2 regions of the Vibrio sp. D173a genome follow, and region 1 is predicted to be linked to the other one. Evidence: riboswitches for the same ligand, from Rfam matches in the RefSeq annotation. Region 1 holds a riboswitch; the other holds the start of a gene.

Region 1 (4,841 bases):
CGAGAGACATTTCAATCTTTTCATCAACCGAAGTTGTGTCTTCTTGAGCAATCTCAGCCACGTCAGTCGTGATTTGGCTGTTCACGCAACTAATGGTCTGGTGTTCGTCTTGCTTGGAAAAACGAGCGCTTTGCAGTGCATTAGTCAGCATCAAATCTAAGCTCGGTTGTTCTAACGATTCAGAGTAGCTCGTTGCGACACGCGCATCTTTAACAACACGAACACCCAGAACTTGGCTTGAGCTTACTTTGTACTCATCCAACTGCCCTTGGTTCGCTTTCAGAGAAAAGCTGCTGTTGCAGTTTACAATGACGTCCGCTTCTGCGCCTTGACGCTTTGCTTCTGATAGGACGTAATCAACCGCATTAAGAAGTTGTTTTTCTTGGCTCATTAGTTACCGCCTCCTACCAGAATGTTATCGACTTTCAGCGTTGGCTGACCGACTGTTGTTGGCACTGAACCACTCACGGAACCACACATGCCCGGCGCAAGCGCCATGTCTTTGCCGACCATGCTGATTTCTTTCAACACTTTTGGACCCGTGCTGATCAGCGTTGCCGTTTTCAGAGGCTTGGTTATTTTGCCATTTTCAATGAGGTAAGCTTCACGAACAGCAAAGTTGAACTCGCCCGTGCCCGGTTGAACCGAGCCGCCGCCCATCTTCTTCGCATAGATGCCGCGTTCGATACCTGCCAGCATGTCATCAAGTGAATGCTCGCCTTCTTCGATAAAGGTGTTACGCATACGCGAGGTTGGTGCGAACTTGTAGTTTTGACGACGACCAGAACCCGTAGGTTCGTAACCTGTCTTCATGCCACCCATTTTATCGACCATAAAGCTGGTTAGCTTACCGTCTTTGATCAACTGAGTGCGCTGAGTCTTCATGCCTTCGTCATCAACATGGATCGAACCCCATTCGTTGGTCATGGTGCCATCATCGACAGCATTCACTGCGGTGTGAGCAATCATTTCGCCCATCTTGTCGTGGAATACGGACGCTTTCTTCGCAACCGAAGTGGTTTCTAGCAAGTGACCACAAGCTTCGTGGAAGATAACGCCGCCAAAGCCGTTACCAATTACCACTGGCATTTCACCCGATGGGCACGCATCCGCACCAAGTTTTACTAACGCTTGCTGCGCGATAGTTTGACCTAGCTCTTTCGCATCAAGTTGTTCACTGAACTCCCAACCAGCAAGAGCGCCTGGACCTTCCATACCAGAAGACTGCTCATTACCTTTTTGCGCGACAGTATTACCAGCAACTCGGATGTAGTGACGAGTATCGTCAACGTGTAGACCTTCAGAGTTGAAGATAGACACTTGTTGTTCGCGCTGAAGCACGCTGCCAATGAACTGGCTGATATGGTCACTCTCTGCGCGTGCGGCTTGGTCAACTTGCAATAGGAAAGCGATTTTAGAATCTAGGTTCGCGTCTTTGCCAAGTGGCATACGACAACCATGTTGAATTGGGTAGCGGTTCAGATTGAGAGAACCTGCTGAGGCGATTTGCTCACGCTTGTCTTTTGCTGCAAGCAGTGAAGTTACGCGTTTTAGTTCGGCTTCATCTGTGCTGTTGGTGTAACCGTAAAGCACTTTATGACCGAAGAAGAGACGAATACCGATACCAAAATCGATACCCGAGTTAACCTTGTCCACCTCACCAGATGCGATCTGGACAGTGTTAGTTTGATGGTGTTCAACGAATAGCTCAGCGAAATCAGCCCCTAAAAAGAGGGCATGATCGATCACCGCTTTCGCTGTTACAGAATTAAGCATGAAATCTCCTTGCTCGTTGATCGTCCTAGCCTTCCCCATCTTTGAGTTAGACCCTGTTTATTAAAGTCATGTCATAAATTGAATGACCCAAAGACATATTGGCAACGCGTTAAATGTTAACACTTTTTTAACCTTGTTTTGTGCTAATCCTTGCTAAATCAAAGAACGATTCGTTACGTATTATGTCGATATCTGATTACTAGATAGTGTCTTGAACTGCCATTTTCAATGCAGCACGTTATTTACACTAAATTCGGTTCTCTCATTACTGCTCTCAAGTCTCATATTTAACCGATTGCTCTGTCTTGGTCGGAAAAAACACGTGCACCGTAACTGAGTGAACTGCTATTATCATGACGAAATAGTCGGGGGGCCCTTGCAGTTTATGCATCGGCTGAGATCGAAATTCGAGACCCGTTGAACCTGATTCAGTTAGCACTGACGTAGGGAACTATCATCACTTTGCCACTAGCCTGCTTGAGTTTTATTGTCGCAGCTAGCCTCAATGGATCCGATCACCGATCTTCCCTTGCGATGGCCAAGTCAGTTCCTATACGTCTGTAATAGGAGCGACCATGGCGCAGCAGTCAAGCCAAGAAAAACAATTAACCCAACCACACGCTACAACTTCAATAGACACACCGATTGTGTTGACGATTGCAGGTTCTGACAGCGGCGGCGGCGCAGGCATTCAAGCCGACATAAAAGCGATGTCCGCAAACGGCAGTTTTGCTTGCTCGGTAATCACGGCGATTACTTCGCAAAATACCCAAGGCGTTTCTGCGATTTTCCCAATCCCTCTCGACCATGTAGAGAGCCAACTTGATGCGGTATTTACCGACCTCAACATCGTTGCAGTTAAAGTGGGCATGCTGGCCGATTCCAATATCATCAAAGTCGTTGCAGACAAAATTAAACAATACCAGCCAAAACACCTCGTGATTGACCCTGTTATGGTGGCCACCAGCGGCGATCTATTACTGGAACAGTCGGCAATCAGCACTTTAAAAGAAGAATTGATTCCGCTCGCAGACATCATTACCCCTAACCTACCAGAAGGCGCCGCATTGACGGGTAAGCCAGTGCCTCAGTCGGAATCTGAAATGAACGATATGATTGCTGATTTACGCGCGCTCAGTGCAAAAGCGGTGCTGTTAAAAGGCGGCCACTTAGAAAAAGATGAAAACAGCAACGATCTGCTGATCATGCAAGACAGCGCCGAGTTAATCAGCGCTAAACGCTTTCCAACCAAAAACACCCATGGCACAGGCTGCACGCTGTCTTCTGCTATCGCGTCTTACCTTGGCCAAGGCAACAACCTGCACAAAGCGGTGCACCTTGGTAAGCAGTACATCAGCCAAGCTATCGCGCACGCTGACGAATTGGATGTCGGTAAAGGTCACGGCCCTGTGAACCACTTTTTTGCAGGTCCTAATTTTGGGAAAAGTAAAGATGTGCGCTAATGCACTGGGCATTCAGCTTACCGAAGCAAGTCTGCAATACAAAGACAGCCAAACGCCAACATTAGCAGGGTTGAGTATGACCATCCCTGCCAATCAATGGACTGTGTTACTTGGCCGCAGTGGTTGTGGAAAAACGACGATCCTTCGTTATCTAGCGGGCTTGTTAGACGACAAAGTCGAATGGCATGGTGAATTAACCACCACGGATGGCATCGCTCTGCACGAACGTATCGCCTACATGGCACAACAAGACTTGTTGTTGCCGTGGCTAAATGTGTTAGACAACGTCTGCCTAAGTTCTCGATTTTCTCAAGACCAAGCACCAGAGCAAAACAAACAACGTGCACTGATTTTACTCAAACAAGTAGGACTCGCCGATTACGCGTATGCTAAGCCAGCTCAGCTCTCTGGCGGTATGAGGCAGCGTGTTGCCCTTGCTCGCACTCTGATGCAAGACAAACCTCTAGTTCTGATGGATGAGCCTTTCTCTGCACTGGACGCGGTTACTCGCCATAAGTTGCAAACCTTGTCTGCCGAATTACTGAAAGATAAGACGGTTGTTCTGATTACCCACGACCCACAAGAAGCGGTGCGATTAGCTCACCAACTCTATGTACTGCAAGGTACGCCTGCGCAAGCTCAGCACTTGGTTGTTCCGGGTTCTACGCCTCCACGAGTTCTCGATGGAGAATGCGCGGCGCTACAACAAGCGATTTTGGATCAACTGGAGAAAGACTATGAGTGATATGACTCAGTACAACTCCGTTTCGGCACGTATTAGTAAAAAAGAACGCGTGACACATCCGGCTCTGCGCTTGGTCATCAGCACTGCGGTGATCTTGGGATTGTGGCAGTTGGTCGTGGTGATATTCGATATGCCAAGCTTCATCTTACCTTCACCAATTGAAGTGCTGGATAGATTGGTCACTCGTTACGATGTCCTGCTCAAACATACTTGGGTTACCGCGCAAGAGATTTTACTTGGCTTGGCGCTTGGATTATCGATGGGTTTGCTGTTCGCATTGCAAATGCTGATGTTCGAGCCGCTCAAGCGTTGGTTACTGCCCATTCTGATTGCTAGCCAAGCGATCCCTGTGTTTGCCATCGCGCCAGTGCTCATGCTTTGGCTTGGTTACGGCATTACATCGAAAGTCGTCATGGCGGCGATCATCATCTTTTTCCCCGTCACGACATGTTGCTACGACGGCTTACGAAATACACCAACAGGTTACCTCGATCTTGCCAAGACCATGGGCGCGTCTAAATGGCAGTTACTTCGTCATATTCAATTGCCAGCCGCCCTACCAACGTTAGCTTCAGGTATTCGTGTTGCCGTCGTTATTGCGCCAATTGGAGCAGTGGTAGGTGAGTGGGTAGGTTCAAGTGAAGGCTTGGGTTATCTGATGCTCCAAGCCAACGCACGCATGATCATTGATGAGATGTTTGCGGCGCTGTTTATCCTGGCCGTGCTGTCTATCGCACTCTACTTCATCACCGATAAATTATTGAAAAAAGCCATCCCTTGGGAAAGCAAATAATTACAGAAAATAACCAAAGAAAATTGGGAAAGAAAAGGAAGAACCCCGTGAATCAAAACAAACT
Region 2 (4,841 bases), on a different contig from region 1:
GGGCAGGAGAGCGTGTTTATGTGCGTCAAATGAGAGGGCGCTTCCCATTCCCTTTGTGTGAGTTCGAAGTTGTTGAGTCTGACCTGCCGACCAATCAGAAACTGCCTTTATTGCCTCTTAACCCTGTGCCTGATCTTGATTTGGAAAATGCTGATCAAATTGATTATGTGTTTGAATGGGAGGGGGCAGTCACTCCTGCCGATAAATCGGGCAAAGCGATACCTAAGTTTTGGCTAATGAATAAACGAGCTTGGGAGGGAATGAGCAAAGATAATATTCCTGCGCCGCTTTCAACATTGGAGGTGGGAAAAACCTATATCTTCAACCTTAAGAACGTCACCCAATATCATCATCCTATTCATCTTCATGGACATACATTTACCGTTCTTGAATTAGATGGCAAAAAACTCGATGAGCCGTTTCATACCGATACGGTCTTACTTGGAAAAAATGGCAGTGCGAAAGCGGCATTTGTTGCAGATAACCCAGGGCGTTGGATGTACCATTGTCATGTGATCGAACACATGAAGACGGGGTTGATGGGTTATATTGAAGTAAAGTGACTCCTGTAACTTTTTAAATCTTGATAAGTTTTAAGCGCTATACTTTGCTGAATTCTAAGATTGTATAATCACTATTACCGTAAATTTGATTACAATGTCGCCATTAACTTTTCTGGGGGAATTATGGGGCAACTATCCGTTTTGGGTTTTATTGCATTGGGTGGCGCATTTGGTGCATGTTCTCGTTACTTAATTTCTGAACTTTGTGTGATGCTACTTGGTCGTGGTTTTCCATACGGTACATTAACGGTTAACGTTGTTGGCTCATTTATTATGGGTCTACTAATTGCTGCGTTTGAAACTGAGTTAATGGTCACTGACCCATGGCGTCAAATTATCGGGCTTGGCTTTTTGGGCGCATTAACTACGTTCTCGACTTTCTCAATGGATAACGTGTTGCTTATGCAGCAGGGAGCTTTCTTTAAGATGGGATTGAACGTATTGCTGAATGTCGTGTTAAGCATTTCGGCTGCGTGGATTGGTTTCCAATTATTGATGCGTAGCTAGCAAAAACACTCAAATCTTCATCAGGTCGGCTTGGTTTAACCAAGCCGTTTTTATATACTGATTTCACTTGTCGGAGTGCCATAAGGCTGAGACCGTTAATTCGGGATCCGTTGAACCTGATCAGATTAGAATCTGCGAAGGGAACAAGAGAAGATATCTACACCAGAGTTCTATCTGGTTGACCTATCAAATAGTCGAATGTTGTTATAGACGAAGAGCACTCGCTCGACTTGTCTTTAATTCGATTCCTCTTGTCGCATCTATCCGCCAAGCATTTTTATCCCAATACTTTTTATCTAAGCATAACAAAGCAAGGAAAAATGCTATGTCGAGTCGCAAGCAAGCGAGACTGGAAGCAAAACAGTTCATTGATACACTCTCGGTACAACCGTACCCTAATTCAAGCAAAGTCTACGTAGAGGGTTCACGTCCTGATATTCGTGTGCCAATGCGTGAAATATCACTCGCTGATAGCCTTATTGGAGGCACAAAAGAAGCGCCTATTTTCGAGCCTAATGAGCCAGTACGCGTTTACGATACCTCGGGTGTATACACAGATCCAGAACACACCATTGACCTCTACAACGGCTTACCTAAGCTGAGAGAAGGGTGGATTGAAGAGCGCTCCGATACTGAGCTAATTGATGAAGTAAGCTCGGTGTACACCAAAGAGCGCTTAGAAGACGAAACGCTAGACGATCTTCGTTACGGAAATCTACCACGTATTCGACGTGCCAAAGATGGGCAATGCGTGACTCAATTGCACTATGCTCGCCAAGGTATAATCACCCCAGAAATGGAATACATCGCTCTACGTGAAAATATGGGGCGTGCTCAATACCGTGATGAAGTGCTGAATCAACAACATCCGGGTCAAAGCTTCGGAGCGAATCTTCCAAAAGACATTACCGCCGAGTTTGTGCGTAAAGAAGTCGCCGAAGGTCGAGCGATTATCCCTTCCAATATCAACCACCCAGAATCCGAACCAATGATCATTGGCCGTAACTTTTTGGTCAAAGTGAACGCCAACATCGGTAACTCATCGGTCACTTCTTCGATTGAAGAAGAAGTAGAGAAGTTAGTATGGGCAACGCGCTGGGGTGGAGATACCGTTATGGATCTCTCTACTGGACGTAATATTCACGAAACTCGCGAGTGGATTCTACGTAACAGCCCAGTTCCGATCGGTACCGTACCAATGTATCAAGCGCTTGAGAAAGTGAATGGTGTGGCGGAAAACCTTAACTGGGAAGTGATGCGCGATACTCTGATCGAGCAAGCAGAGCAGGGCGTTGACTACTTCACTATCCATGCCGGTTTACTACTTCGTTATGTGCCAATGACTGCAAAACGTGTTACTGGTATCGTCTCTCGTGGTGGCTCTATCATCGCGAAATGGTGTTTAGCACATCACCAAGAAAGCTTCTTATATACTCACTTCCGAGAGATCTGTGAAATCTGTGCTAAGTATGATGTGGCACTTTCTCTCGGTGATGGTCTTCGTCCTGGTTCGGTTGCCGATGCTAACGACGAAGCGCAATTTGCAGAGCTCAAAACCTTAGGTGAGTTGACCAAAATAGCGTGGGAATACGACGTACAGGTGATTATCGAAGGTCCTGGTCATGTTCCAATGCATATGATCAAAGAGAACATGGAAGAGCAGTTAGAGCACTGCCATGAAGCTCCTTTCTACACCCTTGGTCCACTGACGACAGACGTCGCTCCTGGTTATGACCATATTACGTCAGGCATTGGCGCTGCCATGATTGGTTGGTATGGCTGTGCGATGCTTTGCTACGTAACTCCTAAAGAGCATCTTGGCTTACCAAACAAAGAAGATGTAAAGGTAGGTATGATCACTTACAAGCTTGCTGCGCACGCCGCTGATTTGGCGAAAGGACACCCTGGTGCACAAGTTCGTGATAACGCGCTTTCTAAGGCTCGCTTCGAGTTCCGCTGGGAAGACCAATTTAACTTGTCGCTCGACCCCGATACCGCTCGTGCCTTCCATGATGAAACCTTGCCTCAAGAGTCTGGAAAAGTTGCTCACTTCTGTTCGATGTGCGGACCAAAGTTCTGCTCCATGAAGATTTCGCAAGAAGTCCGAGAATATGCGAAAGACACTGAGCAAGTTGCTGCGGACCAAGCTATCTCAATCAAAATGCTAGATGATCCTCTTGAGGGGATGCGTCAGAAATCGCAAGAATTTAGAGACACAGGTTCTGAGTTATACCACCCTGCAGTACATGCCGAGGTAAGTGACTGATGAGCAAAATCCTTATTCCGTCATCATTGATTGAACTAACAGGTTTAGTTCAACAATGTTTGTTGTTGGCGAAAGAACAGGGTTTTAGCATAGAAGACGTTGAGTTGGGTGTGAGCCCAACTCAATCTATTCAGCTTGTTCGCAACCAACAGACCACACGCATAACGACAGATCTTATTGATGGTTATGACTCCGAGCATGAGAGTTCATTTGTGCTTTATTACCGCTCTGCTTTATCGGTAGAAGCGTGTGCTAAGCAACCGTCGAAAGCGATTTATATTGGCATTGTTGATACGCAGGTATCCGATGAAAAGGAGAAAGAGCTTCAGCTTGATATCTGGCGTCACCCAATTAACAACGAAGTGAGAGCGCTTTCCGTTAAGTCCAAATTCAACGCAATGTTCGATCCCGAACATCACCTTGCTTGGATTGTAACGCTGACAGTCCTCGATTTTCCTATCGAAGATGCGTTAACACTTGCTCGAGGAATGCTAACTCAACAAGCGAATGTTTCACGTGAAACACTGTTGAATGACAACTTCGACGGAGGGCAAACTACTCAGTGGGCTGACCAATTTGATGATTTCCCCGCACCTGTACTGGAGGATAACCGACTAGGTATTCAAGTTGGTTGGTCTGCACAAGGCGAGAGCGTTAGCTTTCCAACTCTGAATAAGCAAAGTTTAGGGCTCTATCCAGTCGTTGATGATGTTGCTTGGATTGAACGTCTATTGCCACTAGGCATCAACACTATACAACTGCGAATCAAGAACCCACAACAAGCCGATTTTGAACAACAGATCATTCGAGCAATTGAGCTAGGTCGTCAGTATCAAGCACAAGTGTTCATCAATGACTATTGGCAGTTGGCAATCAAGCATGGCGCTTATGGCGTTCACCTAGGACAAGAAGACATAGAAGAATCGAATTTGGCTCAGCTAACTAAAGCCGGTATTAGTCTTGGTCTTTCTACTCATGGTTATTACGAACTACTGCGCATCGTACAAATTCATCCTAGCTACATCGCGCTAGGGCATATTTTCCCAACCACCACAAAACAGATGCCATCGAAACCACAAGGTTTAGTGCGCTTGGCACTGTATCAAAAGCTGATTGATAGCATTCCTTATACAAATACAGAGGCTGCTTTCCGTCCAGCAAAAGACAAAGCAGGTAGTGACTATGTGCTTGGCTTTCCGACGGTTGCGATTGGTGGTATTGACCAATCTAATGCAGCCCAAGTTTGGCAAACAGGTGTTTCTAGTTTGGCAGTTGTGCGAGCTATTACGTTGGCAGAATCACCTCAGTCCGTCATCGAGTTCTTCGCACAACTGATGAAGGAAAGACAGCTAACGTTTACTGATCAGAATAGTGAATTGGCGCATAACAAGAGAGGCGAGCATGCTCACGGATAAGCAGTTTCTTCGCTATCAGCGCCAAGTCGCTCTGCCTGAAATTACCGAAATTGGGCAAGAACGTTTGAGCAAATCTCATGTGCTGATCAT

The links. A riboswitch is a leader RNA that binds a small molecule or an ion and turns the genes downstream of it on or off. The one in region 1 is predicted to bind thiamine pyrophosphate.
Region 2: linked by a shared signal. The riboswitch ahead of thiC (phosphomethylpyrimidine synthase ThiC) and the one ahead of thiD (bifunctional hydroxymethylpyrimidine kinase/phosphomethylpyrimidine kinase) in region 1 are both predicted to bind thiamine pyrophosphate.

The regions. Positions count from the first base shown of each region.
Region 1 is NZ_JAHGAH010000197.1:2,762-7,602, forward strand. It holds gene KIV40_RS19085 (TldD/PmbA family protein) at 1-391, opposite strand, end outside; gene KIV40_RS19090 (TldD/PmbA family protein) at 391-1,776, opposite strand; TPP riboswitch at 2,133-2,243, shown strand; gene thiD (bifunctional hydroxymethylpyrimidine kinase/phosphomethylpyrimidine kinase) at 2,352-3,239, shown strand; gene KIV40_RS19100 (ABC transporter ATP-binding protein) at 3,229-3,984, shown strand; gene KIV40_RS19105 (ABC transporter permease) at 3,977-4,777, shown strand; gene KIV40_RS19110 (ABC transporter substrate-binding protein) at 4,825-4,841, shown strand, end outside.
Region 2 is NZ_JAHGAH010000122.1:21,206-26,046, reverse strand. It holds gene KIV40_RS13720 (multicopper oxidase family protein) at 1-563, shown strand, start outside; gene crcB (fluoride efflux transporter CrcB) at 687-1,070, shown strand; TPP riboswitch at 1,132-1,230, shown strand; gene thiC (phosphomethylpyrimidine synthase ThiC) at 1,396-3,336, shown strand; gene KIV40_RS13705 (thiamine phosphate synthase) at 3,336-4,751, shown strand; gene KIV40_RS13700 (HesA/MoeB/ThiF family protein) at 4,738-4,841, shown strand, end outside.